3 regions of the Leclercia sp. LSNIH3 genome follow, and region 1 is predicted to be linked to each of the others. Evidence: predicted binding sites of a transcription regulator. Region 1 holds the regulator's gene; each other region holds the start of a gene.
What was found. Region 1 encodes PurR, which represses purine synthesis genes. Its sites were predicted from a motif close to CANGCAAACGTTTGCNTG; they were not measured.
Positions count from the first base shown of each region.

Region 1 (9,895 bases):
GCGGATTTTAAAGCGAAGTTTACTGATGCGGCGGTGAAGAACTTTGGCGCAGGCTGGACCTGGCTGGTCAAAGAAGCGGACGGCAAGCTGGCTATCGTTTCCACCTCCAACGCCGGGACGCCATTAACCACCAGCGCCACCCCGCTGATGACCGTTGACGTCTGGGAACATGCGTATTACATCGATTACCGTAATGCGCGCCCAAATTACCTGGAGCACTTCTGGGCGCTGGTAAACTGGGAGTTTGTTGCGAAGAACTTCGCGGCATAAACAAAACGCCGAAGGTAACTCCTTCGGCGTTATTTTTTTTACTTGGTCGCGCAAACCGGTTCAGGTTGTTTTCGCCCGGAGGCCAAGACCAGAATAAGCCCCAGACCGGCAATGATCGCCCCCATTACCGGAACGAAGCTGTAACCCATTCCGCTGGAAATAACCGCCCCACCGGCCGCCGCCCCCAGCGCATTCCCCAGGTTAAAGGCACCGATATTCACCGAAGAAGATAACCCTGGCGCATCGCTGGCTACGCGCATAACGCGCATCTGCAACGGGGGGACCACCGCAAAGGTCGCCATACCCCATATCACCATCGCCACGGCCGCGCCCACCTCATTCCGCGCCAGCCACGGAATCGCCACCATGATCACGATAAGCAGCAGTAAAAAGCCTTTCAGGGTGCCGGTTACGGACTTATCAGCCAGCCTGCCGCCCAGATAGTTGCCGAGGGAAAAACCGACGCCAACCAGCACCAGCATGGCGGTGATAAAGGCTGGCGTCGCCTGATTGAGGTCATGCAGCACCGGGGCAATATAAGTATAAAGAGTGAACATCGCACCGGCACCCAGGACGGTGGTCAGCAGGGCTGATAACACCTGTGGACGCAGCAGGACCGCCAGCTCTTTGCGCACTTCCGGCTTTTCACCCGCACCGCCAGAAGGCAGAGAGAAGAACAACGCCATCATCGACACCACGCCCAGCAGCGCGGTGGCCAGGAAGGACATGCGCCAGCCAATCGCCTCACCCATCCAGGTTGCGGCAGGCACGCCGCCAATATTGGCGATGGTCAGCCCCATAAACATGGTGGCTACGGCGCTGGCCTGCTTATGCTTTGGCACCACGCTGGCTGCCACCACCGATCCGAGGCCAAAGAATGCGCCATGGTTCAGGCTGGTCAGAATACGTGACAGCATCAGGGTGGTGTAGTCCGGGGAGAGCGCCGACAGCACGTTGCCGACAGTAAAGATCGCCATCAGGAAGATCAGGGCGTTACGGCGGCCCCGATGCGACAGCAGCAGCGTCATCAGCGGTGCCCCCACCATCACCCCGATGGCATAGGCGCTGATCAGCATACCTGCCGCGGGAATAGAAACATCTACCCCTCGGGCGATAACCGGCAGCAGACCCATCGGCGAAAATTCGGTGGTACCAATACCAAAGGCACCGATGGCAAGGGCCAGCAGCGGAAAATTGATTCTCATACTTCAACTCCAGACACCGTGTCGTCGGGCGACACAGAACAATGAAGGCGAAAGCATGACATCAATCACAAAAAATGAGAAGTTAACAATTTAGCAAAAGATTTTTGCAGGGCGCGTAACAATCAGCGTAAAGGAACGAGGGAGAGCTGCCTCTCCCGCATCAATCAGTGCAGTGCCGCAACCAGACCGCTGGCGACAATCAGACTCAGAACAATAATGGTGGTAATCAGCGAAAACTTAAGATCGGTACTCATCAATTTTTCTCCTTTTAATCACCCTATGAAGAGTGAGCCTGCTCATTTTTACACAGTTCAGGGTAAAAATCTTGCTGGATTTAGATTGATATCGTTTTTTGCTCTTCCCCTTTTGGCCAAGATAAGACAAAATTCCACGCTAAATTTATTAGCGTACCGGCCATTGACCCCCTCCTGACGTCCTGTGTCGTTTTCCCGGCGTACCGCAATTCAAATTGCGCAATTAGGGCGAGTGAAGGCAAACGTTTACCTACCGGTTTTTCAGGAGCTTAGATATGGTCTGGAGTGACATCTGATGGCAACAATTAAAGACGTGGCGAAACGCGCAAACGTTTCCACTACAACCGTATCACATGTTATTAACAAAACCCGCTTTGTCGCGGAAGAGACCCGAAATAATGTCTGGGCGGCCATTAAAGAGCTGCATTACTCACCTAGCGCCGTGGCCCGCAGTCTGAAGGTCAATCACACGAAATCGATCGGCCTGCTGGCGACCAGCAGCGAAGCGCCCTATTTCGCAGAAATCATTGAAGCGGTAGAGAAGAACTGCTTCCAGAAAGGCTACACCCTTATCCTCGGCAACGCGTGGAACAGCCTCGAAAAACAGCGGGCTTATCTGTCGATGATGGCGCAAAAGCGCGTCGATGGTCTGCTGGTGATGTGTTCCGAATACCCAGAATCGCTGCTGTCTATGCTGGAAGAGTATCGCAATATTCCTATGGTGGTGATGGACTGGGGCGAAGCGAAGGCCGACTTCACCGACTCGGTGATCGATAACGCCTTTGAAGGCGGCTACATGGCCGGTCGTTACCTCATCGAACGCGGTCACCGCGAAATCGGCGTGATCCCGGGCGCGCTGGAGCGCAACACCGGTGCCGGCCGTCTGGCGGGCTTTATGAAAGCCATGGAAGAAGCGTTGATTACCGTGCCAGAGAGCTGGATCGTGCAGGGCGACTTTGAACCGGAGTCCGGCTACCGCGCAATGCAGCAGATCCTCTCCCAAAGCCCGCGCCCTACTGCCATCTTCTGTGGCGGGGATATTATGGCCATGGGTGCGCTCTGTGCCGCCGATGAGATGGGCCTGCGCGTCCCGCAGGACGTTTCGCTGATCGGGTATGATAACGTGCGCAACGCGCGCTTCTTTACCCCGGCGTTGACCACCATCCACCAGCCAAAAGATTCGCTGGGGGAGACCGCCTTCAACATGCTGCTGGACCGTATCGTCAACAAGCGCGAAGAGTCCCAGTCAATTGAAGTGCATCCGCGCCTGATTGAACGCCGTTCCGTTGCGGATGGTCCGTTCCGCGACTATCGCCGTTAATCTTCTCCGGGAGCCAGCACCTCTGGCTCCCGCAGCCACTCCCTGTTCATCGTTTCACTGTCTCCCAGATAATCCAGCAGCCATTCCAGGGCCGGTGACATATCGTTTTGTTGCCAGGTCAGGCAGCACGCCGCATCCGGGAAGGGATTCTCCAGCGCCAGCTCTACCCATTTCCCGCTGGCTATTTGCGGGCGGGCAAAATGAACCGGCACCATGCCCACGCACAATCCTGCCGAGAGGCATGTGGCGGACGATTCCCAGTCCGGCGCGACAATTCGCCGCTGGTTATCAAGCAGCCAGGTGATCCGTTTCGGCAGTGAGCGGGAGGTATCTTCTCGTACCAGCGACGGCCAGTTGCGCAGAATATCGTCGCTGATCGGCCCGTCCAGAGCAGCCAGAGGATGATGGCTGGCCACCACGCAGCACCAGCTCAGCATTCCCATATCGCGGAACGCATAGCGGCCACCTACCGGGATCGCCTGCGTGGCACCTATCGCCATCTCAACCCTGCCGTCTGCCAGCGCATCCCAGACGCCGTTGAAGACCTCCTGAGAAACCCGCAGCTCAACGTCAGAAAAGTGGCGGTAAAAATCGACAATCATCTGGCGGGTGCGCTCGGGACGAACAATGTTGTCCACCGCAATAGAGATATGCCCCCGCCAGCCATTGGCGATCTGCTGACACTGTTCGCGGGTGATCTGCATTTTTTTGATAACAGACCGCCCCTCTTTCAGAAACCACAGCCCGGCCGGGGTGAGAACCACATCGCGATGGCGACGCTCAAACAGCGGCACTGCCAGCCACTCCTCCAGTTGACGCACGGTATAGCTGATGGCTGAAGGTACGCGATGCAACTCCTGCGCAGCACCGCTGAAACTGCCGTTACGCGAGACCGCATCCACCACTTCAAGAGAATATTCTGACCACATTTTCTGCCTGCAAAATTTTTGAACGCAACCGCCAAATATTAGCGTTTCACAAGCCTGTTTGCACTCCCTACACTTTGCGGCAATGACAACCTGCGCCCATAAGGAAAATAAAACAGTGAAACCCGGGAAAGGATTTTTAGTCTGGCTCGGCGGCTTAAGCGTGCTGGGCTTTCTTGCCACCGATATGTATCTGCCTGCCTTCTCGATTATGCAGGCGGATCTGCAAACCCCTGCGGCTGCGATCAGCGCCAGCCTGAGCCTGTTTCTGGCCGGGTTTGCCTTTGCCCAGTTGCTGTGGGGACCGATGTCCGACCGCTTCGGACGTAAGCCGGTACTTCTGGCGGGCTTAGCCATTTTCGCCCTCGGCTGCCTCGGCATGCTGTGGGTTCGCGATGCGACCTGGCTGCTGGTGCTGCGCTTTATCCAGGCGGTAGGCGTCTGCGCTGCGGCGGTCACCTGGCAGGCACTGGTCACCGATTATTACCCGGCGTCGCGCACCAACCGTATCTTCGCCACCATCATGCCGCTGGTCGGGCTTTCTCCGGCCCTGGCACCGCTGCTCGGTAGCTGGATCCTCGCCCACTTTAGCTGGCAGGCAATTTTCGCCGTGCTGTTTGTGATCACTTTGGTACTGATGATCCCGGCCTTAAGCCTGAAGCCAGCGACGGTCAAAAATGAGCAACCCAAAGAACGCGTAACCTTTTTATCGCTGTTACGTTCGCGCACCTACCGCGGGAACGTGCTGATTTACGCCGCCTGCTCAGCGAGCTTCTTCGCCTGGCTGACCGGCTCGCCGTTTATTCTTAGCGACATGGGCTACAGCCCGGCGGTGATTGGCCTGAGCTATGTGCCGCAGACTATTGCGTTCCTGATTGGTGGCTATGGCTGTCGCGCCGCGCTGCAAAAATGGCAGGGGCATCAGATGCTGCCGTGGCTGCTGGGTCTGTTTGCCCTTAGCGTAATCGGCACCTGGGCGGTTGGGTTTATTCCGGGCGCGAGCCTGGCAGAGCTGCTGATCCCCTTCTGCCTGATGGCGGTGGCGAACGGTGCAATCTACCCGATTGTGGTGGCGCAGGCACTGCGTCCTTTCCCACAGGCGACGGGCAGTGCCGCTGCCCTGCAAAACACGTTACAGCTCGGCCTCTGCTTCCTGGCGAGTCTGCTGGTGTCGTGGCTGATTGCCACCCCACTGCTGACCACCACCAGCGTGATGGTGGCAACCGTGGTGCTGGCGGCGCTTGGCTATCGGATGCAGTATGTGCGTGCTGATCAGCAGGATAATAGTCTGCAAGCTGAATCGACCCGGGTATAACAAAATAAGCCGTTAGCTTGCTAACGATACCCTGTTGAATCAGTGCGATATCAGTCCTATACTGACTGAAGCGTTCTGATAAATACTAAAATATTATGTATTAACGGGAGCCGGAGTGCTCCCGTTTCTCCATGGATGGCCTTTCGGCAAGGGTCCCCTCCCTTCCTCTGTTCTACGTCGGATATTAGCCTCACGGTTCCCGTGAGATTTATCACTCTCCATAAAGAGCATCTACGCTGTTTATGGATTCTGATTACATCAGGTGATGGAGAAGCTATGAGTTCATCGTGTATAGAAGAAGTCAGCATACGGAACGATGACTGGTTCCGTATAGTCAATGAATTGCTGAGCCGCGCAGGTATCACCATCAACGGCCCGGCATCCTCCGATCTACAGGTTAAACACCCGGATTTTTTTAAACGCGTCCTGAAGCAAGGCTCGCTGGGTCTTGGCGAGAGCTACATGGACGGCTGGTGGGAGTGCGAGCGGCTGGATATTTTTTTCCATAACGTCTTACGCGCTGGCCTGGAAACGCAACTGCCCAGCCACCTGAAGGATACGCTTCGGATCGCCACTGCTCGCCTGTTCAACCTGCAAAGTAAAAAACGCGCCTGGATCGTCGGTAAAGAGCATTACGATCTGGGTAATGACCTGTTCAGCCGGATGCTCGACCCCACTATGCAATACTCCTGCGGTTACTGGAAAGAGGCGACCACCCTTGAACAGGCGCAGCAGGATAAACTCCGTCTTATCTGCGAAAAATTGCAGCTTAAACCCGGCATGCGGGTGCTGGATATCGGCTGCGGCTGGGGTGGTCTGGCTGAGTTTATGGCTAAACATTACGGCGTTAGCGTGGTGGGCGTGACCATTTCAGCGGAGCAGCAACGTCTGGCGCAGGCGCGCTGTGCCGGTCTGGATGTCACCATTCTGCTGCAGGATTACCGCGACCTGCGCGATCAGTTTGATCGTATCGTCTCCGTGGGGATGTTCGAACATGTCGGACCAAAGAACTACCGCACCTATTTCGAAGTCGTGGACCATAACCTGAAGCCGGATGGTCTGTTTCTGTTGCACACCATAGGTTCACAGAAAACCGATCATCGCGTTGACCCGTGGATCGATAAATACATCTTTCCGAATGGCTGTTTACCTTCTGTTCGCCAGATTGCAAATGCCAGTGAACCCCATTTTGTGATGGAGGACTGGCATAATTTTGGCGCTGACTACGATACGACGTTGATGGCATGGCATGAACGTTTCCTCGCCGCCTGGCCGGAGATCGCAGACAACTATTCCGAACGATTTAAACGGATGTTCAGCTATTATCTGAATGCTTGTGCCGGGGCGTTTCGCGCCCGCGATATTCATCTGTGGCAAGTGGTATTCAGCCGCGGCGTGGAGCACGGCCTGCGGGTGGCTCGCTAAACAAAACACCCCGGCAAGCCGGGGTGTTTTTTATTACGCGTCGTTGAGCGTCTGTTGGATGGCTGCGGCCTCTTTGGCCGCCAGCACGCGTTCAACGGTATCGACCACCGCCTGGGTTTGCGGATCGATTTCAATGTTAACCCGATGGCCCAGCTTTTTATTCCCAAGGGTGGTGCGCTGCAGCGTCTCCGGGATCAGGTGTACGCAGAAACGGGTTGGTGTTACTTCACCCACCGTCAGGCTGATACCGTCCACGCCAATAAATCCTTTATAGAGGATGTATTTCATTAAGGACGGATCCTGAACTTTAAACCAGATCTGGCGGTTATTTTCCGAGGTCAGGATTTTGGCGATTTCTGCCGTGGTCATAATATGGCCCGACATTAAATGACCGCCGATTTCATCGCTGAATTTCGCCGCGCGCTCAACGTTAACAATATCACCCTCAGCCAGCTCGCCCAGATTGGTGATGCGCAGCGTTTCTTTCATTAAATCGAAACTGATCAGGTTTCCGTTAATTTCGGTGACCGTCAGGCAACAACCGTTGTGTGCAACCGATGCTCCCGTCTCCAGCCCATCAAGCATCTCATCCGGCAGGGCCACAACATGGGTTCGGAAGTTGGGTTTTTCATCAATGGACACCAGTTTCGCGGTGCCCTGCACAATACCAGTAAACATGCTTACGACTCCTGTTTGTTCCTTCGGTGATGACACCGTTTTATCGCACCACAATAACAGTTGAAAATAGAGGTTGCCAGTACCCCACCTTTTCTGGCGATTTTTTCACTAGATAATTGGCGCATCCCCGCTACAATAGCTGGAATTCCCCGCATTTCTTCTTGCTGTTTTTCGCAGCGGCTTTTTTTATCTCAAATAACAACAATATCAAAGGTGTTTACGTGCAGAAGTACTTCATTGAAGCGCGTCAGTTATTAGCTCTGGCGATCCCGGTAATACTCGCGCAAATTGCCCAAACCGCAATGGGATTCGTCGATACCGTTATGGCGGGCGGCTACAGCGCCACCGATATGGCCGCGGTAGCCATTGGCACCTCTATCTGGCTGCCGGCAATTTTATTCGGTCACGGTCTGCTGCTGGCCCTGACCCCGACTATTGCGCAGCTCAACGGCTCCGGGCGCCGGGAGCGTATCGCCCACCAGATCCGCCAGGGCTTCTGGCTGGCCGGTTTTGTCTCAGTGCTGATCATGATCGTCCTGTGGAACGCGGGCTATATTATTCACGCCATGCGCAATATTGATCCGGCCCTGGCCGATAAAGCCGTCGGTTATTTGCGCGCCCTGCTCTGGGGGACGCCAGGTTATTTATTCTTCCAGGTGGCGCGTAACCAGTGCGAAGGTCTGGCAAAGACCAAACCGGGCATGGTAATGGGATTCATCGGGCTGTTAGTGAATATTCCGGTGAACTATGTCTTTATTTATGGTCATTTCGGCATGCCTGAGCTGGGCGGTGTTGGCTGCGGCGTAGCGACAGCGGCGGTTTACTGGGTGATGTTCCTGAGCATGTTGTCGTACGTGAAACGTGCCCGGTCAATGCGCGATATTCGCTATGAAGCTGGCTTCAGCAAGCCGGACATGGCGGTGGTTAAACGTCTGGTGCAACTGGGCCTGCCTATCGCGCTGGCGTTGTTCTTCGAAGTGACGCTGTTCGCGGTGGTTGCGCTGCTGGTTTCTCCGCTGGGGATCGTGGATGTGGCTGGCCACCAGATCGCCCTTAACTTCAGTTCGCTGATGTTCGTTCTGCCACTGTCGCTCGCAGCCTCCGTAACCATTCGCGTGGGGTATCGCCTTGGTCAGGGGTCGACCCTGGATGCGCAAACCGCGGCACGCACCGGGATTGGCGTCGGGGTGTGCATGGCAGTCTGCACCGCGCTGTTCACGGTCGCGTTACGCGAACAGATCGCCCTGCTCTATAACGACAACCCGGAAGTGGTGCTCCTCGCCTCCCAGCTGATGCTGCTGGCAGCGGTGTATCAGATCTCTGATTCCATCCAGGTCATCGGCAGCGGGGTGCTGCGTGGCTATAAAGATACTCGCTCGATCTTCTTTATCACCTTTATCGCTTACTGGGTGCTGGGGCTGCCGAGCGGTTATATTCTCGCCCTCACCGACCTGGTGGTGGATCGGATGGGTCCTGCCGGCTTCTGGATGGGCTTTATTATCGGCTTAACCTCAGCCGCGATCATGATGATGCTGCGCATGCGTTTCCTGCAACGCCAGCCATCGAGCGTGATTTTGCAACGCGCTGCACGCTAATTGCGCAGTAGCCGCCTGCGGGCGGCTACTTTCTCCGCATTTTGCGCGGGAATGAAGCAATCGCGTGAAATCGCGAAGAAATTTGCAGTTTTCCTCTTGCCTGATGCCCGCACTGCCGCTAATATTCGTCCCCGTTGTCACACACAACAATGCGTTCATAGCTCAGTTGGTTAGAGCACCACCTTGACATGGTGGGGGTCGTTGGTTCGAGTCCAATTGAACGCACCATTCTCTACAGTGCGTCCGTAGCTCAGTTGGTTAGAGCACCACCTTGACATGGTGGGGGTCGGTGGTTCGAGTCCACTCGGACGCACCATTTCAGTAAGTTCTCAGCAATACCTTTCTCCTCCTTATAAACGTCCTTGTTAATCGATTTTTTTATGCTTCCCGCATACCGTACTTATGCCGCTGACATACCGCACACCGATCCGTTTCCGGGGTAAAGGTATAAAATTCGCGCTGACAGCAACGGCAGGATTTTTGTATCCGTTCAAAGCGTAACACCCTGTTTTCACCCAACTGCCGGGCGATACGAATAGCGTCCACAGGGCATACCACGGCGCAGCTGTTGCAGCCGGTGCAGGATGAAGATGAAAACGTCAGCGCCCCTTCGTTCAGGCTCAGCGCGTTCTCCCCACAGATCCTGGCGCAGGCACCACAGGCCGTACACAACGCCCTATCCAGTGCCAGGTGATACTCGCTAAGTGTGGAAAAAGCCTGACGACGTGCCCGTCGCCCGGTACGCACAGTGGCAGACTCTACGTTCACCTCATTGGCTTTGATAAAGTGTCGGCGCGCCGCGTTGATCGCTTTTTGCTGCGGGGGGAGGATTTGCCAGACGGGGGCATTTAACTCCCGGAGTTGGATATTCAATGCCGCAACGGCGCGCACCCAGCCGGGAAACTT
Region 1 is NZ_CP026387.1:334,932-344,826, forward strand. It holds gene sodB (superoxide dismutase [Fe]) at 1-270, shown strand, start outside; gene C3F35_RS01640 (MFS transporter) at 309-1,475, opposite strand; gene cydH (cytochrome bd-I oxidase subunit CydH) at 1,640-1,729, opposite strand; gene purR (HTH-type transcriptional repressor PurR) at 2,025-3,050, shown strand; gene punR (DNA-binding transcriptional activator PunR) at 3,047-3,979, opposite strand; gene punC (purine nucleoside transporter PunC) at 4,095-5,291, shown strand; gene cfa (cyclopropane fatty acyl phospholipid synthase) at 5,568-6,716, shown strand; gene C3F35_RS01675 (riboflavin synthase) at 6,750-7,394, opposite strand; gene mdtK (MdtK family multidrug efflux MATE transporter) at 7,616-8,989, shown strand; tRNA gene C3F35_RS01685 (tRNA-Val) at 9,141-9,217, shown strand; tRNA gene C3F35_RS01690 (tRNA-Val) at 9,229-9,305, shown strand; gene C3F35_RS01695 (4Fe-4S binding protein) at 9,368-9,895, opposite strand, start outside.

Region 2 (9,895 bases), 2.4 Mb from region 1:
CGGGCGCTGATGGGGTCGGGGATTGAAGCCGAGGTTGCAGGCAGCAAAGTGCTCATTTGCGCTGCGGATAAATTCCCTGCCCCGCATTTTGCGGCGCAACTCGCTACCCTGGAGCAGGCCGGGCAGACGGTGGTGATGGTTGTTCAGGATGGCGAGGCAAAAGGCCTGGTTGCGCTGCGTGATACCCTGCGGGACGACGCGAAAGAGGCTGTGCAGGCTCTGCATCAGCTCGGGGTCCAGGGGGTGATCCTGACCGGCGATAACCCGCGCGCGGCCGCCGCCATTGCCGATGAGCTGGCGCTGGATTTCCGGGCGGGGCTGCTGCCTGCCGATAAAGTGCAGGCGGTGTCAGCATTAAATGCGGAAACGCCGCTGGCGATGGTGGGAGACGGGATTAATGACGCCCCGGCAATGAAAGCGGCCACGATCGGTATCGCGATGGGCAGCGGCACCGACGTGGCACTCGAAACCGCCGATGCCGCACTTACCCACAACCGTCTGACCGGGCTGGCGCAGATGATAAGCCTCGCCCGCGCCACCCGGGCCAATATCCGGCAGAACATCGCCATTGCGCTGGGGTTGAAAGGGATTTTCCTGGTGACCACCCTGCTGGGTATGACGGGATTATGGCTGGCGGTGCTGGCGGATACCGGTGCGACGGTATTAGTGACGGCGAACGCGCTCAGGTTGTTACGTCGAAAATAAAAGCAAAACGGCAACCTGGTTGCCGTTTTTAGTGTTTGCACCCTCTCCCTGTGGGAGAGGGACGGGGTGAGGGCATCAGGCCGCACACATCACTGCATCCCTAACATTCGCGGCAACCATAGCGATATCGCCGGAATGTACGTCACCATCCCTAACACCACCAGCAGCATGCCGTAGAACGGCAGCATCTCCCGCACCACTGCCTCAATCTTCTGCTTGCTCACCGCACTGGCAACAAACAGCACCGATCCTACCGGCGGGGTAATCAGCCCGATCCCGAGGTTCACCATCATGATCATCCCGAAATGCACCGGATCGATACCCAGCGAATTGGTCACCGGCAGCAGCACCGGCGTCAGGATCAGGATGATCGGCGCCATGTCCATCAGGGTGCCAATCAGCAGCAGCATGATGTTGAGGTACATCAGAATGACGTACTTGTTGTCCGACAGCGAAGTGAAGAACTCAGTGATACGCATCGGCAGCTGCATGTAGGTCATCACCGCGCCAAATGCCGCTGCGAAGCCGATCAGAATCATCACGATGGTCACCGTCTTCACCGTGCGACACATCAGCTTCGGCAGTTCATTCCACTTGTAGTCGCGATAGATAAACATGGTGACAAAGAACGCCCACAGGCAGGCGACCGCGGCGGATTCCGTTGCGGTAAAGATCCCCGACAAAATGCCGCCAAGAATGATCACCACCGTCATCAGCCCCCACAGGGCATCGAAGAAGATCTTCAGCGCCTGTTTAAAAGGCACTCTTTCACCTTTTGGATACCCCCGCTTGCGCGCAAAGCACAGGCACAGCACCATCAGACTTAACCCAAGGATCAATCCCGGCAGCACACCCGCGATAAACAGCGTGGCAATCGACACCGTACCACCTGCCGCCAGGGAGTAGATCACCGAGTTATGGCTGGGCGGGATCAGAATCGCCTGCACCGAGCCGCTGGCGGTCACTGCCGCCGCGTATTCGCGCGGATAGCCCTTCTTCTCCATCTCCGGGATCATTACGGTCCCGATGGAAGCAGTATCCGCCACCGACGAGCCAGAAATGGCACCGAAAAAGGTCGAGGCGACGATATTCACCAGCGACAGTCCGCCGCGAATAAAGCCGACAAAGATATAGGCGAAGTTCACCAGCCGACGGGCAATTCCCCCCTCTGCCATGATCGCCCCTGCCAGGATAAAGAACGGGATCGCCAGTAGGGTAAATTTATTCACCCCGCTGGTAATTTGGATCATCAGCGCCTCCAGCGGCAGGTCAATCCATAGCGCCCCGGCCACCGCACTTAACCCGACGGCAAAGGCCACCGGCATCCCCAGCGCCAGTAGAATGGCGAGGGTGAATAACAAAACAAATGCATCCATTGTTCACCCCTTAACTGTGGTTGCCGATCAGCACGACCGGGCGATGTTCCTGAGAGCCAAACATCAGACGCTCAAGCACAAACAGGATTAACACCGCCGATCCGATCGGCAGCGGCAGATAACTTTCGCCGGAGGTCAGGATCGGGAACTCCGCCACCGGCTGCTCCCAGAGCTCAATGCACAGCAGGTAGCTGTACCAGAACATGATGCCCGAGATCGCCAGCATGAGCAGATCCACCATGCGCGCGCAGAACGTTTTCAGTGAGGCCGGCAATCTGTCAGTGAGCATATTCACCGCAATATGCGAGCCGGCGCGGTAGCTCACCGCCGCGCCGATAAAGGTAAAAGTCACCATGCAGATAATGGCAATCGGCTCCGGCCACGACTCACCGCGGTTAAGTACGTAGCGCGAAAAGATGCCAATCGGGATCACAATGGTCATCACCAGCAGCGACAGCCCGGCAATGGCCATCGCCAGCAGGTAGAGACGGTCCATCCACTTTAGATAAAGTTCGGACATAGAAACTCCGGGTTACTTAACGTCAGCGATGGCTTTCATCAGATCCTGATGCTTGTCGCCATACTGGGCACGCACCGGCTCTGTTGCTTTGATAAAGACCGCCTTGTCGATGTCGTGGAACTGCACGCCGCCGGCCTTCATTTTTTCCAGCGCCTGACTGTTATATTCCTGCCACAGTTTGCGCTGCTCCATCTGTGCTTCACGGGCCAGGGTCTTAATCTTTTCCTGCTCGTCGGCGCTCAGCTTGTCCCATTTCACTTTGGAGTAGAGCAGCATTTCCGGGGTGATAAAGTGGCCGCTCAGGGTGTAGTTTTTGGCGACCGGCATGTAGTTGTGGGCGATGAAGGTTGGCGGGTTGTTCTCGGCCCCGTCGATAACGCCGGTCTGCATGCCGCTGTACACTTCACTCACTCCCATTGCCACTGAGTTGGCTCCCATATCTTTCAGCGTGGCCAGCGCTACCGGGCTGCCCTGGACGCGGATTTTCATCCCTTTCAGATCTTCCGGTTTCACCACGGGGTTTTTGGTGATCAGATTACGGGTGCCGGAGTCCATCCAGCCGAGGAACACCAGCCGTGATTTCGGGTTGGCGGTGAGCTTCTCACCGATGGATTTACCGATATCGCCGTCGATCACTTTGTGCATGTGGTCTTCATCGCGGAAAACGTAGGGCAGCGTAAAGACTTCGATATCCGGCAGGATCGCCGCTACCGGGGCCATGGAGACGCGAATCATGTCGATGGCGCCCATCTGCGCCTGCTCAATCATCTGCTTTTCATCACCCAGCACGCCGCCGGGGAAGACTTTGATCTCCAGCTTGCCGTCGGTTTGTTGTTTGAGTTTTTCACCCATATGCTGCACCGCCACCACGTTCGGGTAGCCTTCAGGATGGACATCGGCGGCTTTAATGGTTTGCGCCGACACAGAGGCAGCAAAAGCAGACAGGCACAGAGCGGCCAGCAACGGCTTGAGGGTCGTTTTCATCGAGTCAACTCCAGGGTAGTGAGGTAAGTATCGGAACGTTGTTTTATTTTTGAACGTCTAAAAACTAGCCTATGGCCTGGAAAGTGAGGGTGAAGCGCCTCACAAAAAGCGCTAAATATTGAAATGGCGGTTCAAATTGGTGATGAAGGTCAAACGAAATGGCAACCCCAGGCTCGCGCAAGCATCAACATGCCGGGTGGCAGCTTCGCCAGGGTCAATGCAAAACGGCAACCTCAGGTTGCCGTTTCAGGATTTGCGCCCTCTCCCTGAAGGAGAGCGTTGGGATGAGGGCATCAGGTCGCACACCGCCCGGCAGGTTTAGCCCTTGCGTAACAGGTAACGGTACGGCAGCGCCCCGGTATCCTGCGCCAGCAGTTCATGTTCCATGAAGGTACAAAAACCGGGGATATCGCGGGTGGTCGCCGGATCGTCAGCAATGATCAGCAGGGTTTCGCCGGATTGCATATTGCGCACGGTTTTGCGCACCATCATGACGGGTTCCGGGCAGCGCAAACCCTGAGCATCAAGGGTGTGGTCCGGGTGGGTAAACAGATCGGTCATCGTGGTCTCGTCCAGATAAAAACGGCAGTAGTTTACGCCGCGTACAGAGCAAAGCAAACCAGGTTAACGATTGCGTGAAAATTAGCCATTGCAAAGCGGAGTGAAAGCAGTATCATGCGGCGGTTTTCCGACCCAGGCCCATCAACCGCTATTGTTGAAGCCAGTCAGGAGACGGACAGCGCACAGAAACCGAAGCGTACAGAGAGTACGTAAGGATTTACTCGCTTCGCTCGCCCTTTGGGCCGCTACAAGCGACGTTCAAAACGCCAACGCGTTTTGATGAGCACTGCCCGGATTCAGAATGGTGAATAAAATAGCCTGATAAGCCAGGTTCATATTGGGTTCCCTCACCCCAACGTTAAAAAGGTCACAATATGACGCAGTTCTCTCAATCGCAGCGCGTAAAAGCGTTGTTCTGGCTTTCCCTTTTTCATCTGCTGGTGATCACCTCCAGTAACTATCTGGTGCAGCTGCCAATCTCCATTTTTGGTTTTCATACCACCTGGGGCGCGTTCAGTTTCCCGTTTATCTTCCTTGCGACCGATCTCACCGTACGTATCTTTGGTGCCCCGCTGGCCCGACGCATTATTTTTGCCGTCATGCTCCCGGCGCTGTTTATTTCGTACGTGATCTCCTCCCTGTTCTATATGGGCAGCTGGCAGGGCTTTGAGGCGCTGACGCACTTCAACCTGTTCGTTGCGCGTATCGCTGCCGCCAGCTTTATGGCCTATGCGCTGGGGCAGATCCTCGATGTGCATGTGTTTAACCGTCTGCGGCAGAACCATCGCTGGTGGATGGCACCGACCGCCTCCACGCTGTTTGGCAACGTCAGCGATACCCTGGCCTTTTTCTTTATCGCTTTCTGGCGCAGCCCGGATGCCTTTATGGCGCAACACTGGATGGAAATCGCGCTCGTGGACTATGCCTTTAAGGTGCTTATCAGCCTGGTCTTCTTCCTGCCGATGTACGGCGTACTGCTGAATATGTTGCTGAAAAGATTCGCGGATAAATCTGAAATCTCAGCATTACAGGCTGGTTAAAGGTTCCCTTTAACAGTTGTGATAAGATGGATTGATGCGCCGTTATGGCCGTTTATCGAAAGGAAGAATTCAATGCGCAATCTGGTTAAATATGTCGGGATTGGCCTGCTGGTGATGGGGCTGGCAGCCTGTGATAACAGCGACACTAAAACGCCTGCTCAGGCTGCGTCTGCTGAAAGCAACGCGACGGGTCAACCGGTCAGCCTGATGGATGGCAAACTCAGCTTCTCTCTGCCGGCGGACATGACCGATCAGAGCGGCAAGCTGGGCACCCAGGCGAACAATATGCACGTCTATTCCGATGCCACCGGACAGAAAGCGGTGATTGTGATTGTCGGTGACGACACCAATGAAGATCTGGGTGTGCTGGCGAAACGTCTGGAAGATCAGCAGCGCAGCCGCGACCCGCAGTTGCAGGTAGTGACCAACAAAGCCATCGAGCTGAAAGACCACAAACTGCAGCAGCTGGACAGCATTATCTCTGCCAAAGGCCAGACCGCTTACTCTTCCGTTGTGCTGGGCAAAGTGGACAACAAGCTGCTGACCCTGCAGATCACGCTGCCTGCTGACGATCAGCAGAAAGCGCAAACTGCCGCAGAGAACATCATTAACACGCTCGTGATTCAGTAATCTGTCACGATGAAATGGCCTCCTCTGGAGTAATGCCAGTCAGTGAAACGACTCGGTATTTCTAAGGGACTGAAGTGGAAGGGTTCCGTTCACTAAAGCACCTCTGCTTTATGCCCCCTCCGCTGCGGTGAACGTGCCAGGGGGGCTCGCCGCCTCCCCCCTGGCTACCCCGGCTCCCGGCAAAGAAAATCGCCGCTTCGCGGTGCACTCAGCTTATTCCTTCAGGCTTTCGGGTCGGGCACCAGCCTGCATCCATGCAGGCTATGCCCTCTCGGCGCGTCCCTGCGCCTCGCCCCGGCCTTACGGAAACGCTTCGTCGATTTTCAGCCGGATTCACGCTCCCTCACGCTTCTCAGTCGTTTGAAAGGGGCACGGGTGTTGAGTCCCCGCTGAAACCGGCGAACCGGAGACCGGATGACAAGGGCTGGACGCCAGGGATGGCGGCCAGAGGCGAATCGAGACAGGATGTCGAGTTGAGCCGACCGCAGGCAGCCGGTCGGGAGGGGAGCGCAGTGCGAAGCACCGGTTTCATTGCGGGGCCGCGGGGATTGACAAGGGGGGCCCGGCGGCCCCCCTTGTCACGTTCACGGGTTGTGTAATGCCATGTTCTGCTGAACATGAGGTGAACGGAACAATCCGCCGGGCTTAACTGACTGGCATTACCTCCTCTGGAGGCCTTTTTTTTAGCCGCCACGTCAGCAGTAACGCCACCGCCACCAGCCCCGCAGCCGCCAGATAAATAACCGGCACCCCGGCCCACGCCATCACCAGCCCGGCCAGCGGCCCGGTGATCCCCAGTGACATATCCATAAATACCGTATAGGTCGCCAGCGCTGCACCCTGATTCTGCTGCGGCACCGCTTTCACCGCCACGACGCCCAGCGCCGGGAAGACCAGCGAGAACCCAGCCCCCGCGAGGAAGACCCCAATCCGCGCTACCCAGGGCGCATCGGCGATGCCGGTCAGCAGCAGGCCGATAATCTCCACGCCAAAGCAGATCATGGCCACGTTCAGCCCGCCCAACCGGTTAATGCCATTCGGGAACAGTAGTCGCGTTCCGACGAAGGCACAGCTGAACAAGGTCAACGCGAAGGCCGCGCCGTCCCAGCCCTTATCGGCATAAAACAACGTAATGAAGGTGGCGATCACCCCAAAGCCTGCCGAGCCGAGGGCCAGCGCCATACCGTAAGGCCAGACGCGCCCCAGCACCGCACGAAACGGCATCGGTTTGCCTTTGCTGGCTTTAACTTTCGGTCGCGGCAGAGCAAATAAAATCGCCAGCAGCGCCACCGCCATAATGGTCAGCGCCAGCCCGCTCAGGCCGGTGTAGCGGTAGCAGAGCACGCCGAGGGGAGCACCCATCGCCATCGCGCCGTAAGTGACAATCCCGTTCCAGGAGATCACCCGCCCGATATGCGACGCCCCCACGACCCCCACGCCCCACAGCGTGGAACCTGTTCCGGCGAGGCTTTGCCCGACGCCGAGGATCACCCGCCCAAAACAGAGCAGCGCCAGGCTCACTATCGGCCAGGCGCTGGTTAACCCGGCCAGGAAATAGCTCACTCCACTCAGGAAGCAGCCGCACAGCCCCAGCACCACAATGCTTTTCGGGCCAAACAGGTCGGCATAGCGCCCGGCATAGGGGCGGCTTAACAGCGTGGCGAAGTATTGCAAGCTGATCACCAGACCGGCCCAGAAGGCGCTAAATCCCATGACGTCATGGACATAGCCCGGCAGCACGGCCAGCGGCAGGCCGATGGTCAGGTAGCTGGCAAAGTTGAAAATAACGACGGAAACAATACGCAGGTTGAGGCGTAATCCACTCAGTGCCGGTTCGGCGGCAGGTTCGGGCATCAGGTTCACCAGAATTTTTACAACAGTGTTTCACTATTACCATGACAGGGGCTGAATTGCAGCAGCGACTTTAAGATTAAAGGCCTCAGCCGAAGCGCGATGCGCGCACTACACTTATGAGCATCTCATAAGAGGAAATATTATGTTAATCACGCCACCCGATAAAACGGGTCTTACGCAACCTGATAAAGCAGGCCTCCATATTTTGCTTAAAATGGCCTGTCTGGTGGTGATCCTTGCCGGTATCCACGCCGCCGCGGATATTCTCGTGCAGCTGCTGCTGGCACTCTTTTTCGCTATCGTCCTTAACCCCCTCGTCACCTGGTTTTTGCGCCGAGGGGTGAGTCGTCCCCTGGCCATCACCATTGTGGTGGTCGTGATGCTGATAGGCATGACGGCGCTGTTCGGGGTGCTGGCGGCCTCGCTCAATGAATTTGCCGCCACGCTGCCGAAATACAATAAAGAGCTGACGCGCAAACTTATCGATCTGCAGGAGATGTTCCCGTTCCTCAACCTGCACATCTCCCCGGAGCGAATGCTAAGACGGATGGACTCGGAAAAGGTAATGACCTTTGCCACCGCGCTAATGACCCAGCTTTCCGGGGCGATGGCCAGCGTCCTGCTGCTGGTGATGACGGTGGTCTTCATGCTGTTTGAAGTGCGCCACGTGCCCTACAAAATGCGTTTTGCCCTGAATAATCCGCAGATCCACATCGCCGGTCTGCACCGGGCGCTGAAGGGCGTCTCCCATTATCTGGCGCTGAAAACATTGTTAAGCCTGTGGACGGGTGCCATCGTCTGGCTGGGGCTGGCGCTGCTGGGCGTGCAGTTCGCCCTGATGTGGGGCGTGCTGGCCTTCCTGCTGAACTATGTGCCCAATATCGGCGCGGTGATCTCCGCCGTACCGCCGATGATCCAGGCGTTTCTGTTTAATGGCTTCTATGAGTGTGCCATGGTGGGGGCGTTGTTCCTGATCGTGCATATGGTGCTGGGCAATATCGTGGAACCACGGATGATGGGCCACCGGCTGGGAATGTCCACCCTGGTGGTGTTCCTGTCGTTGCTGGTCTGGGGCTGGTTACTTGGCCCGGTCGGGATGTTATTGTCTGTTCCGCTTACCAGCGTGTGTAAGATCTGGATGGAAACCACCAAGGGAGGCAGTAAGCTGGCGATCCTGCTCGGGCCGGGCCGACCCAAAAGCCGCCTGCCGGGATAACGGCATCACCCCGCCACCCCATTCAGCGAGCGCTGCGCGGTAAATTTTATACTCGTCGGGTCAGCCTGGCCCGACGCTCTCTGTTTCAACCGGCAAAAGGTTACGCATTTCATGTACGAAAAGGACACGCTCAGCGCGCTTGAGGCCATCACCGAAGCGCAACGTATCGCTTTTGCCCCGATGCTTTTTCAAACCGCCTTCTGTCTGCGTAACACTGGCGTGCTCGCCTGGCTGGATAAGCAGGGAGCGCATGGCGCTACTGTGGATGAGATCGTGGCAAACAGCACGCTCAGTGAATATGGCGCTGGGGTATTGCTGGATATGGGATTAAGCGGGCGCATAGTGACGCAACGGGAGGGGCGATACTATCTGGCCAAAATTGGGCATTATTTACTGCATGACAGCATGACCCGCATCAACATGGATTTCACCCAGGATGTTTGCTATCAGGGCCTGTTTCACCTTGCCGAGTCACTGAGCACGGAGAAACCGGCTGGCCTATCTGTCTTTGGCGAATGGCCAACCATTTATCCGGCACTGTCTGCGTTGCCTGAACAGGCGCAGCGAAGCTGGTTTGCTTTCGATCATTTCTATTCCGATGGCGCATTCGACGCCGCATTACCCCTTATATTCGCAAGCTCGCCGACAAAATTGTACGATGTCGGCGGCAATACGGGTAAATGGGCGCTACGCTGCTGCAGATACGATGAAAATATCACCGTGACGCTGCTCGATCTGCCGCAGCAAATTGCACTGGCCCGGGAAAATATTGCAAATGCAGGATTATCTCATCGTATTGCGTTCCATCCTGTCGATATGCTTAGCGACGCTGTTCTGCCGGGTGACGCTGATATCTGGTGGATGAGCCAGTTCCTGGACTGCTTCTCTCCCGATCAGATTGTTACCCTGTTGGGCAACGTGGCGAAGGTGATGAAGCCAGGCGCGCGCTTATGCATTCTGGAACCCTTCTGGGATGCGCAAAAATTCGAAGCGGCCTCCTTCAGCCTGA
Region 2 is NZ_CP026387.1:2,735,609-2,745,503, reverse strand. It holds gene zntA (Zn(II)/Cd(II)/Pb(II) translocating P-type ATPase ZntA) at 1-705, shown strand, start outside; gene C3F35_RS13245 (TRAP transporter large permease) at 795-2,081, opposite strand; gene C3F35_RS13240 (TRAP transporter small permease) at 2,092-2,601, opposite strand; gene C3F35_RS13235 (TRAP transporter substrate-binding protein) at 2,614-3,585, opposite strand; gene tusA (sulfurtransferase TusA) at 3,904-4,146, opposite strand; gene C3F35_RS13225 (7-cyano-7-deazaguanine/7-aminomethyl-7-deazaguanine transporter) at 4,521-5,186, shown strand; gene C3F35_RS13220 (DcrB family lipoprotein) at 5,259-5,816, shown strand; partial or broken gene C3F35_RS13215 (MFS transporter) at 6,462-7,704, opposite strand; gene C3F35_RS13210 (AI-2E family transporter) at 7,813-8,886, shown strand; gene C3F35_RS13205 (methyltransferase) at 8,998-9,895, shown strand, end outside.
Region 2: a site for PurR is predicted at 4,206-4,223, ahead of tusA (sulfurtransferase TusA). Genes of this name have one in related genera too.

Region 3 (9,895 bases), 1.4 Mb from region 1:
GCCGATCGTGCTGCTGCCTGTTGCGCGTCTTGCCACCACCTACGCCCAGATTAACGGAAACCCGGTCGTGCTTTATTACATGCCGCTGGCATTCTTACTGTCGCTGATGCTGTTTTATGGCATGGCGGCTGTGCCGGGCATAGTGATTGCACTCTTTGTTCGCTATTACCCCTCGATAGGCGGGTACGAAACTGCCATGGCTATTGGCCATTTCATGATTCCGATAACCCTCAGTTGGGGCGGATATCGGGTCTTCGCCCCCCGCCGTAACAGGGTCGCCTATGGCGACGCACGGCTGATGGGGCAGCGATTGTTCTGGCAAATGTTTTGTCCGGCCACGATTTTTCTGCTGTTGTTTCAGTTCGCCATCTACCTTGGCGTCTATGAGACGCGGTTTGACCTGGTAAATCTCAGCCCCTCCGGGATTCGTTCGCTGATTAACTATCAGGCCCTGCTCGTTGGCTGCCTGACGGGCGTGCCTTTCAGTTATTTCATCATCCGCACCCTCCGTCATCCCCGCTACCTGCGAAGCCTGATGTCGCAGATTAAGGGCCAAATCGACGGTAAAGTCACGGTAATGGAAGTGGTTATCTGGACAGCGGCAACCAGCGCGCTGCTGGCCTTGCTCCTCTGGCCCATCACCGAAAACAGCACCATCTTTAGTACCAATTACACCCTGTCGCTGCTGATGCCGGTAATGCTATGGGGATCGATGCGCTTCGGTTATAAGCTGATGTCCCTCATCTGGACCCCGGTGCTGATTGTCTCTATTCACTTTTTTGACAGCTATATTCCCCAGTCGCAGGGCTATGACATTCAGCTCACCATCACCACCTCCAGCTATCTGGTCTTTACCTTTGTGGTGGTTTACATGGCGATGCTGGCGACGCGTCAGCGGACGATTAATAACCGCGCCAGACGGCTGGCATTTCTCGACCCGGTGGTACACATGCCCAACCTGCGGGCGCTCACTCGCGCCCTGGGGAAAAAACCCTGGTCGGTGCTCTGCTTCCTGCGCATGCCGGAACTGGAGATGTTGGGGCGCAACTACGGCTTATTACTCCGTATCCAGTACAAACAGAAACTGGCCGCGTGGATTAACGGCTGTCTGCAGCCGGATGAGTGCGTGTATCAGTTGTCCGGGCACGATCTGGTATTACGGCTGAATACCGAGTCTTATCAGTCCCGTATTGACGAGCTGGATTTGCATATCAAGCGTTTCCGCTTTCTCTGGGACGGGATGCCGCTCCAGCCGCAGGTGGGAATCAGCTATTGCTACGTGCGTTCCCCGGTGGTGCACCTTTATCTTCTGCTGGGTGAGCTGGGCACCATTGCAGATCTCTCCCTGGCAACCAATCACCCCGAAAACCTGGAGCAGCGGGGCGCCATAAATCTGCAACGTGGCCTGAAAGACAAAGTCGCGATGATGAGTCGCCTGCAACGCGCGCTGGAAAAAGATCAATTTACCCTGCTGGCACAGCCCGTACAGGGGATCCGTGGGGATGACTATCACGAGGTGCTGCTCCGGCTGCAAAATGATGACGCGGAGCTAATATCGCCCGATGTATTCCTGCCCGTCGCGCAGGAGTTTGGCCTCTCTTCGCGTATCGATATGCTGGTGGTGGAGAAGACGCTGCAGTTTATGGCCGATAACCGGGAGAGCCTGCCGGGTCAGCGATTTGCCATTAATCTGTCGCCGTCATCCGTTTGCCGGGCACAACTGCCCCTTGAGGTGGGCCGCCTGCTGCAAACCTATGGCATTGAGAGCTGGCAGCTTATTTTTGAGATCACCGAGAGCAGCAGTTTTTGCAACGCCGGGCTGGCCATGCAGACGATGAATCATTTGCAACAGATGGGATGCCGGATTGCTATTGATGATTTTGGCACCGGCTACGCCAGTTACGCCCGCTTAAAAAATGTGGATGCCGATATCCTTAAAATCGACGGCAGCTTTATCCGCAATATTGTCAGCAATAGCCTGGATTATCAGATTGTGGCTTCGATTTGCCATCTGGCGCGGATGAAGAAAATGCTGGTGGTGGCGGAGTATGTCGAGAGCGAAGAGATCCGTTGCGCCGCGGAGGCGCTGGGGATTGATTACTTCCAGGGTTATTTAATCGGTAAGCCCGTACGGCTGGAGACGTTACTGTCGAAACAGGCGCTCATGAAGAGCGCCTGACAGGAGATTACGCGGCGACGTTCGGAGAGTGCTCTTCTTCAATTTTCAGGCACCAGCCGGTAACGGCGCTCCAGTACTGCTGCTCTCTTTCCAGATCCAGCAGCACCAGTGCGTTCTGGCTAAACCAGTCGTGCGGGAAGCTTAACGTCCAGTGGTTATCGTCCGTGGTGAGCGTCAGCGTCGGCGGCGTGGTTGTCGCCTGGCGCTGGTTGTTGAGCAGCACGCCCAGACGTAACAGCTGGATCAGCGGCAGGAACTGTTTTTTCTTGAACAGCGTAAAGCGTGGCAATTCGTCCAGCTTAACGGCTTTGCGATGATAGCGTACCAGCGAAGCCATCATGGTCTGCTGCTCCTGGTTAAAGCCAGGCAGATCGCTGTTTTGCAGAATGTAGGCCGAGTGGCGATGCATCCCGCTGTGATTGATGTTCAGCCCGACTTCATGCAGCATCGCCGCCCACTTAAGCAGAGCCGCCAGCTGCGGATGCGCCAGTTTCGGGTTCTGGGTTTCCCACTGTTCATACATATGAGTGGTGGTTTCCAGCACCCGCTTCGCCTGCTCGCGATCGATGTTGTACTGATTCGCCAGGCTCTGCGCGGTACGGCTGCGAATATCCTGGTGACGGAACCGACCTTCCATCTCATACAGCACGCCTTCGCGCAGTGCGCCGTCAGACAGGCGTAGCTCACGGATGGCCAGCGCATCGAACACGCCGCACAGGATGGCCAGACCCGGTACAAAGACCGCTTTGCGCTCTTCAGATAGCCCAGGCAGGCTCAGCGCCTCAAAGCTCTTATGCTTGACCACCTCTTCCATCAGCATCGACAGACGCTCCGGGGTGATAAAACCGTCTTTTTCGCCCATCTCCACCAGCACTTCATGTGCGGCTTTGATCGTACCTGAAGCGCCGAGCGCCACGTTCCAGCCCTGGAGTCGATATTGCCAGGCAAGCGTCTCCAGCTTTTGAACCGCGGCCATGCGCGCACGCTGGAAGTTTTCCCGGGTAATGATCCCGCCCGGGAAATAGAGTTGGGCAAAACTGACGCAGCCCATCCGGCGGCTTTCGACCAGATGCGGCTCAAAGTTTTCGCCAATCACCAGCTCGGTAGAGCCACCGCCGATATCGATCACCAGCTTGCGGCCTTTTTCGGGCTGAGTATGTTCCACACCCATGAAAATCAGTCGGGCTTCTTCATTGCCTGAAATGATCTCGATAGGGTAGGGGATCACCTGCTCCGCACGCTTTAAAAATTCCGTGGCGTTCGAGGCCTGACGAAGAGTGTGGGTTCCAACAATGCAAACGCTCGACGGGGTGAAACCCTGCAGACGTTCAGCAAACAGCGACAGGCAGTTTAGCCCGCGCTCCATGGCCTCTTCGCTGAGCATATTGTTAGCATCCAGGCCATCCGCCAGGTGAACGCGCTGTTTCAGCCGACCGATGATCTGCATTGCGCCATCAACCTCACGGGCAATGACCATGTGGAAGCTGTTAGAACCAAGGTCGACTGCAGCAAATTCCTGCGGTCGTGGGGTCTTATCGTTTATCGGCATAGGTTAATCGGGTTGCTCGAGTGATTTGATATAGTCGTAAATCGCCAGCTGTGCCCGTACTTTACGGCGATTGCCGCGCGGCACATAGCGGTTGCTCAGTTCTTTATCGATATAACGTGCTTTTACAGTATCGCTTAACAATAAATCGATGATATCAAGAATTTGTTGCTTCAATCGCGGGTCCAGCAGCGGTGCCGCCACTTCGATTCGATAATCGATGTTGCGCGTCATCCAGTCTGCGGAAGAGAGGTAAACGCGTTTATCGCCACCGTTCTCAAAAATATAGATGCGATCGTGTTCAAGATAGCGGTCAACGATGCTCATGACGCGAATATTTTCGCTGATGCCTTCCAGATCGGGGATCAGGGAGCACATACCGCGGATCAGCAGATTGACCTGAACCCCGGAACTGGACGCTGCATACAGACGATCCACCAGCCCTTTATCGACGAGGTTGTTGAGCTTCAGCGTAATGCCAGCCGGCAGGCCGTTCTGGGCATTAGCAATCTCTTTGTCGATCATATCATACAGCAGGCGACGAGAGTTTTGCGGCGATACCAGCAGGTAGTCGAAGCTGACCGGACGATACGGGTTCTCAATGAAGTTAAAGACCCGGCGCACCTCGTTGGTGATGCGCGCATCGGCGGTGAGCAGCGAGTAGTCGGTGTAAATTCGCGCCGTCTTCTCGTTAAAGTTGCCGGTACCGATGTGGGCATAACGCACGACATCATCCCCCTCTTTACGGGAGATGAGGAACAGCTTGGCGTGGATCTTCAGCCCCGGGGCCGAGAAGATCACGTGTACGCCCGCTTCGGTCAGACGGCGCGCCCAGTGAATGTTGGCCTCTTCATCGAAGCGTGCCTGCAACTCTACCACCACGGTGACTTTCTTCCCGTTATGGGCGGCATGAATCATCGCATCGATAATGCGGGAGTCTTTCGCCACGCGGTAGATGTTGATTTTGATCGCCAGCACGTTGGGATCGAACGATGCCTGACGCATCAGCTCCAGCACATGTTCAAAGGTGTGGTACGGATAGTAGAGCAGGACGTCGCGCTCGCGAATGGCATCGAAGCCGTTGCGGAACTTATCGAACCAAATATGGCGCAGGCGCGGCAGCGGCTTGTTCACCAGGTTGGCTTTGCCGACGTTCGGGAAGCCGATAAAGTCTTTAAAGTTGTGATAGCGACCGCCCGGCACGATGGAGTCGTAGCGGGAGATGGTCAGCTTTTCACGCAGCATCTCGACCATCGCGTCCGGCATATCACGCTGATACACAAAGCGCACCGGCTCGGCGGTTAGACGTTGCTTAAGGCTGGAGGACATCAGCTCCATCAGGCTGGCTTCCATCTCGTGCACCAGGTCGTACTCGGCGTCACGGGTCATCTTCATGGAATAGGCGTTCAGCGCGTCGTAATCGAAGAAGCCTTTAAAGATGTCGTCCAGACAGTAGCGCAGGATGTTATCCAGCAGGATCATCGGCTTGCGACGACGCGGCGTTTCCGGCGGCAGATTGACGAAGCGCGGCACCTTATCTGACGGGATCTCCAGCAGCGCATAGCGAATGCTGTCGCCGCGGATAATTTCTACCGCCAGATAGGTGTAGTCATCCTTCAGGAACTGCACCAGATCGGTTTCACGGTTAATCAGAATGGGGGTGATGTGCTGGCGCAGATACTGTTTGAAATAGTGGCGTAGCCAGCTCTGCTGGTTGACCGAAAGCTGTCGCTCATTGATCAGGAAGATTTGATTGCGTGCCATCTCCAGCAGCAATTCGTTATACAGACTGTCAAATTCCTGATCGGCTTTTAGCACTCGGGACTGGATCTTGCCAAGCAGATGACGCGAATTCGAGTTTAAACCCTGCTCTTCGCTAATGATGATTCGGCGTTTCAGTTCAGCAAAGCGAACTTTGTAGAACTCGTCCAGGTTGTTTGAGTAAATCCCCAGAAAACGCATGCGCTCAATCAGCGGGTTACTTTTATCCGCTGCTTCCTGAAGCACGCGCTCGTTGAATGCTAACCAGCTTAACTCTTTCTCGATGTATAACTTTTCCTGACCCATTACTACTCACACTCCAGTTCAATCACAGGACGTGGTAAATCCGTCTCGCCTTTATTATGGCGAGCATTTCCACTATATGTCCAACTGTGTCAGAAAAGTATGACAGTTAAATTTTTTCTTGAAGAATAATAGAGGGTTGGCGGCATTGCCCGTCGGCGCTTTGTTTGCGCGGACCTATATTCAGAGAGACCGGGTAAGCAAAGCCTACCCGACAAAAGATTACTCTTCGGCCGCATGGCCTTGTGGAGGTAGCGGCGAGCCATCCAGCCAGGCGGTGCCGTCGCGCATCGCCAGGCGGCCATCCACAAACCAGCTCACCACCAGCGGGTAGATGGCGTGCTCCTGGGCCTGAACCCGGGCGGTAACATCCTCTTCGCTGTCGCCTTCAAACACCGGCACTTTCGCCTGCAGGATCACCGGGCCGCCGTCCAGTTCGTCAGTGACAAAGTGAACCGAGGTGCCGTGCTCCGCGTCGCCATTCTCCAGCACCTGACGATGAGTATTCAGGCCAGGATATTTTGGCAGCAGGGAAGGGTGGATGTTCAGCAGACGTCCGGCATAGTGGGCTACAAACGCCGGGCTGAGGATCCGCATATAGCCCGCCAGCACCACCACATCCGGGGCGTAGGCGTCGATCTCCTGCACCAGTTCGCGGTCAAAGGCTTCGCGGCTGGCAAACTGGGAAGCGCTGAGCGCATGCGCGGCAATGCCCGCTTCGCGGGCGCGCTCAAGGCCGAACGCATCGGCCTTGTTACTGAATACTGCGCGGAGGGTGCCGTTGATTTTCTTCTGTTTGCAGGCATCGATGATAGCCTGCAAATTACTTCCGTTACCGGAAATGAGCACCACTATATTTTTCATTCAATGACCACACGCTGTTCGGCATCAGAAGCCTTGATGATACCGATTTTCCACGCGTTTTCACCTTTCGCCTGCAGCAGCGCCAGGGCATTGTCCACTTCGCTGGCTGGCAGGGCGATCAACATCCCCACGCCGCAGTTGAAGGTGCGATACATTTCGTGGTCGCTAACGTTACCGGCATCCTGCAGCCAGTTGAACACCGCTGGCCACTGCCAGGAGGATTCGTCGATCACGGCCTGGGTGTTGTCCGGCAATACGCGTGGGATGTTTTCCCAGAAGCCGCCGCCGGTCAGGTGGGCGATAGCGTGAACGTCCACGTTCGCGATCAGTTCCAGGATGGATTTCACGTAGATACGGGTAGGTTCCAGCAGGTGATCGGCCAGCGGTTTGCCTTCCAGTTCGGTCGTCAGCGGGTCGCAGCCGCTGACTTCGACAATTTTACGCACCAGCGAGTAACCGTTGGAGTGTGGGCCGCTGGAACCCAGGGCAATCAGCACATCGCCGTCGGTCACTTTGCTGCCGTCAATGATCTCGGACTTCTCGACAACGCCCACGCAGAAACCGGCTACGTCGTAATCTTCGCCGTGATACATCCCCGGCATTTCAGCGGTTTCACCGCCAACCAGCGCACAGCCAGACTGCAGGCAGCCTTCAGCGATACCGCTGATCACGCTGGCTGCGGTGTCCACGTCCAGCTTGCCGGTCGCGTAGTAGTCGAGGAAGAACAGCGGCTCAGCACCCTGAACCACCAGGTCGTTAACACACATGGCAACCAGATCAACACCGATGGTGTCGTGGCGTTTCAGATCCATCGCCAGACGCAGCTTGGTGCCTACGCCGTCGGTGCCCGAGACCAGAACCGGTTCACGGTATTTTTGCGGCAGCGCGCACAGGGCGCCGAATCCTCCCAGCCCACCCATTACTTCCGGGCGGCGGGTTTTTTTAACTACCCCTTTGATACGGTCAACCAGCGCATTACCTGCGTCAATATCTACACCGGCATCTTTGTAGCTGAGAGAAGTTTTGTTGGTCACGGCTCAAGTCCCCACGCGATTGCATTGCGATTGTAAGAAAAATCGGCGCAATTCTAACAGTCCAGGCAAACGTTTGCGAGCCTATTCTGCAACAGAAAAACGGGTCCCTGAAAATGCAGCAAAAATCGCGATTCGCTACGCAAACTTGAACCCGTTCACGAAAATGAAACCGGGTACATTCTTCTTCTTGCAACCCCTTCGCTGAATGCACATCATTTCACTGAAACCGGTTTCTGTACTCTTTTTTGCCGAAAATTAACGCTGAATGAGGGATATCGCATGTCAGGATTCAAAGAGGGTTTTCTGTGGGGCGGCGCTGTGGCGGCGCATCAACTTGAAGGCGGCTGGCAAGAGGGCGGGAAGGGCCCAAGCGTCGCAGATGTGATGACCGCAGGCGCACATGGCGTCCCGCGCGAAATTACCGACGGGGTGCTGCCGGGCAAAAACTACCCCAATCATGAAGCCATCGATTTCTATCACCGTTATAAAGAAGATATCCAACTGTTCGCGGAACTGGGCTTTAAATGCTTCCGCACCTCCATTGCCTGGACACGTATTTTCCCCAAAGGTGACGAACAGCAGCCCAACGAGGCAGGCCTGCAGTTTTATGACGATCTGTTTGATGAGTGCCTGAAGCACGGCATCGAGCCGGTTATTACCCTCTCGCACTTCGAAATGCCGTATCACCTGGTGAGCGAATATGGCGGCTGGCGCAACCGCAAACTGATCGACTTCTTTGTGCGCTTTGCCAGCGTGGTATTTGAACGTTATCAGCACAAAGTGAAGTACTGGATGACCTTCAACGAGATTAACAACCAGGCCAACTTCCACGAAGACTTCGCACCCTTCACCAATTCCGGCCTGAAATACCAGCCGGGCGAAGATCGCGAGCCGGTGATGTTCCAGGCGGCGCACTATGAGCTGGTGGCCAGCGCGCTGGCGGTAAAAGCCGGACGTGACATCAACCCGTCCCTGCGGATTGGCTGCATGATTGCTATGTGTCCTATCTACCCGTTGACCTGCGCCCCGGACGACATGATGATGGCGATGAATGCCATGCACCGCCGCTACTGGTTCACCGACGTACACGTGCGCGGTGCCTATCCACAGCATCTGCTGAACTACTTTGCCCGTCGTGGTTTTGAGCTGGATATCACCGAAGAGGATAAAGCGGCGCTGAAACAGGGCTGCGTGGATTACATCGGCTTCAGCTATTACATGTCGTTTGCCACCAAAGCGACGGCGGATAACCCGCAACTGGATTACGACGAGAGCAAAAGCCTGGTCTCCAACCCCTACGTACAGAAATCGGACTGGGGCTGGCAGATTGACCCGGTGGGGCTGCGCTACTCCCTGAACTGGTTCTGGGATCACTACCAGCTGCCGCTGTTTATCGTCGAGAATGGTTTTGGCGCTATCGATGTGCTGGAGAGCGACGGCACGGTGAACGACCAGTACCGCATCGACTATCTCAGCGCCCATATCCGCGAGATGAAAAAAGCGGTAGTGGAGGATGGCGTGGAGCTGATGGGCTACACCCCGTGGGGCTGTATCGATCTGGTCTCTGCCGGTACCGGCGAAATGAAAAAACGCTATGGCTTTATCTATGTCGATAAAGACAACGAAGGCAACGGCACGCTGAATCGCAGTAAGAAAAAATCCTTTGCCTGGTATCAGAAGGTGATCGCCAGCAACGGCGAGACGCTGTAGCTCTGTGACATGGCCGGGTAAGCGCAGCGCCACCCGGCGAAACCCCGCATAAAGGCCGGAGATCCCCCTCCGGTTTTTTTTGTCTCTTTTATACTCTCTGCAGCCTGTTATTCACTTTGGTTGATCCCGGTCAAGCAAGATGGGTATGGCGCAGTCTGAAAAAAGCGGTATAATCCGGCGATTTTTTTTGTGGCTGCCACCCGAAGGAGAAAGAGAATGAAGATTGTGGAAGTGAAACACCCACTCGTTAAACACAAGCTGGGCCTGATGCGTGAGCATGACATCAGCACTAAGCGCTTTCGTGAACTGGCTTCTGAAGTTGGCAGCTTACTGACTTATGAAGCAACCTCCGATCTGGAAACCGAAACGGTGACCATTGAAGGCTGGAACGGCCCAGTACAGGTTGAGCAGATCAAAGGCAAAAAAATTACCGTTGTGCCAATCCTGCGTGCGGGTCTGGGCATGATGGAAGGCGTGCTGGAGCACGTCCCGAGCGCG
Region 3 is NZ_CP026387.1:3,720,940-3,730,834, forward strand. It holds gene C3F35_RS18090 (sensor domain-containing phosphodiesterase) at 1-2,179, shown strand, start outside; gene ppx (exopolyphosphatase) at 2,187-3,728, opposite strand; gene ppk1 (polyphosphate kinase 1) at 3,732-5,792, opposite strand; gene purN (phosphoribosylglycinamide formyltransferase) at 6,012-6,653, opposite strand; gene purM (phosphoribosylformylglycinamidine cyclo-ligase) at 6,650-7,687, opposite strand; gene C3F35_RS18115 (6-phospho-beta-glucosidase) at 7,967-9,397, shown strand; gene upp (uracil phosphoribosyltransferase) at 9,614-9,895, shown strand, end outside.
Region 3: a site for PurR is predicted at 7,750-7,767, ahead of purM (phosphoribosylformylglycinamidine cyclo-ligase). Genes of this name have one in related genera too.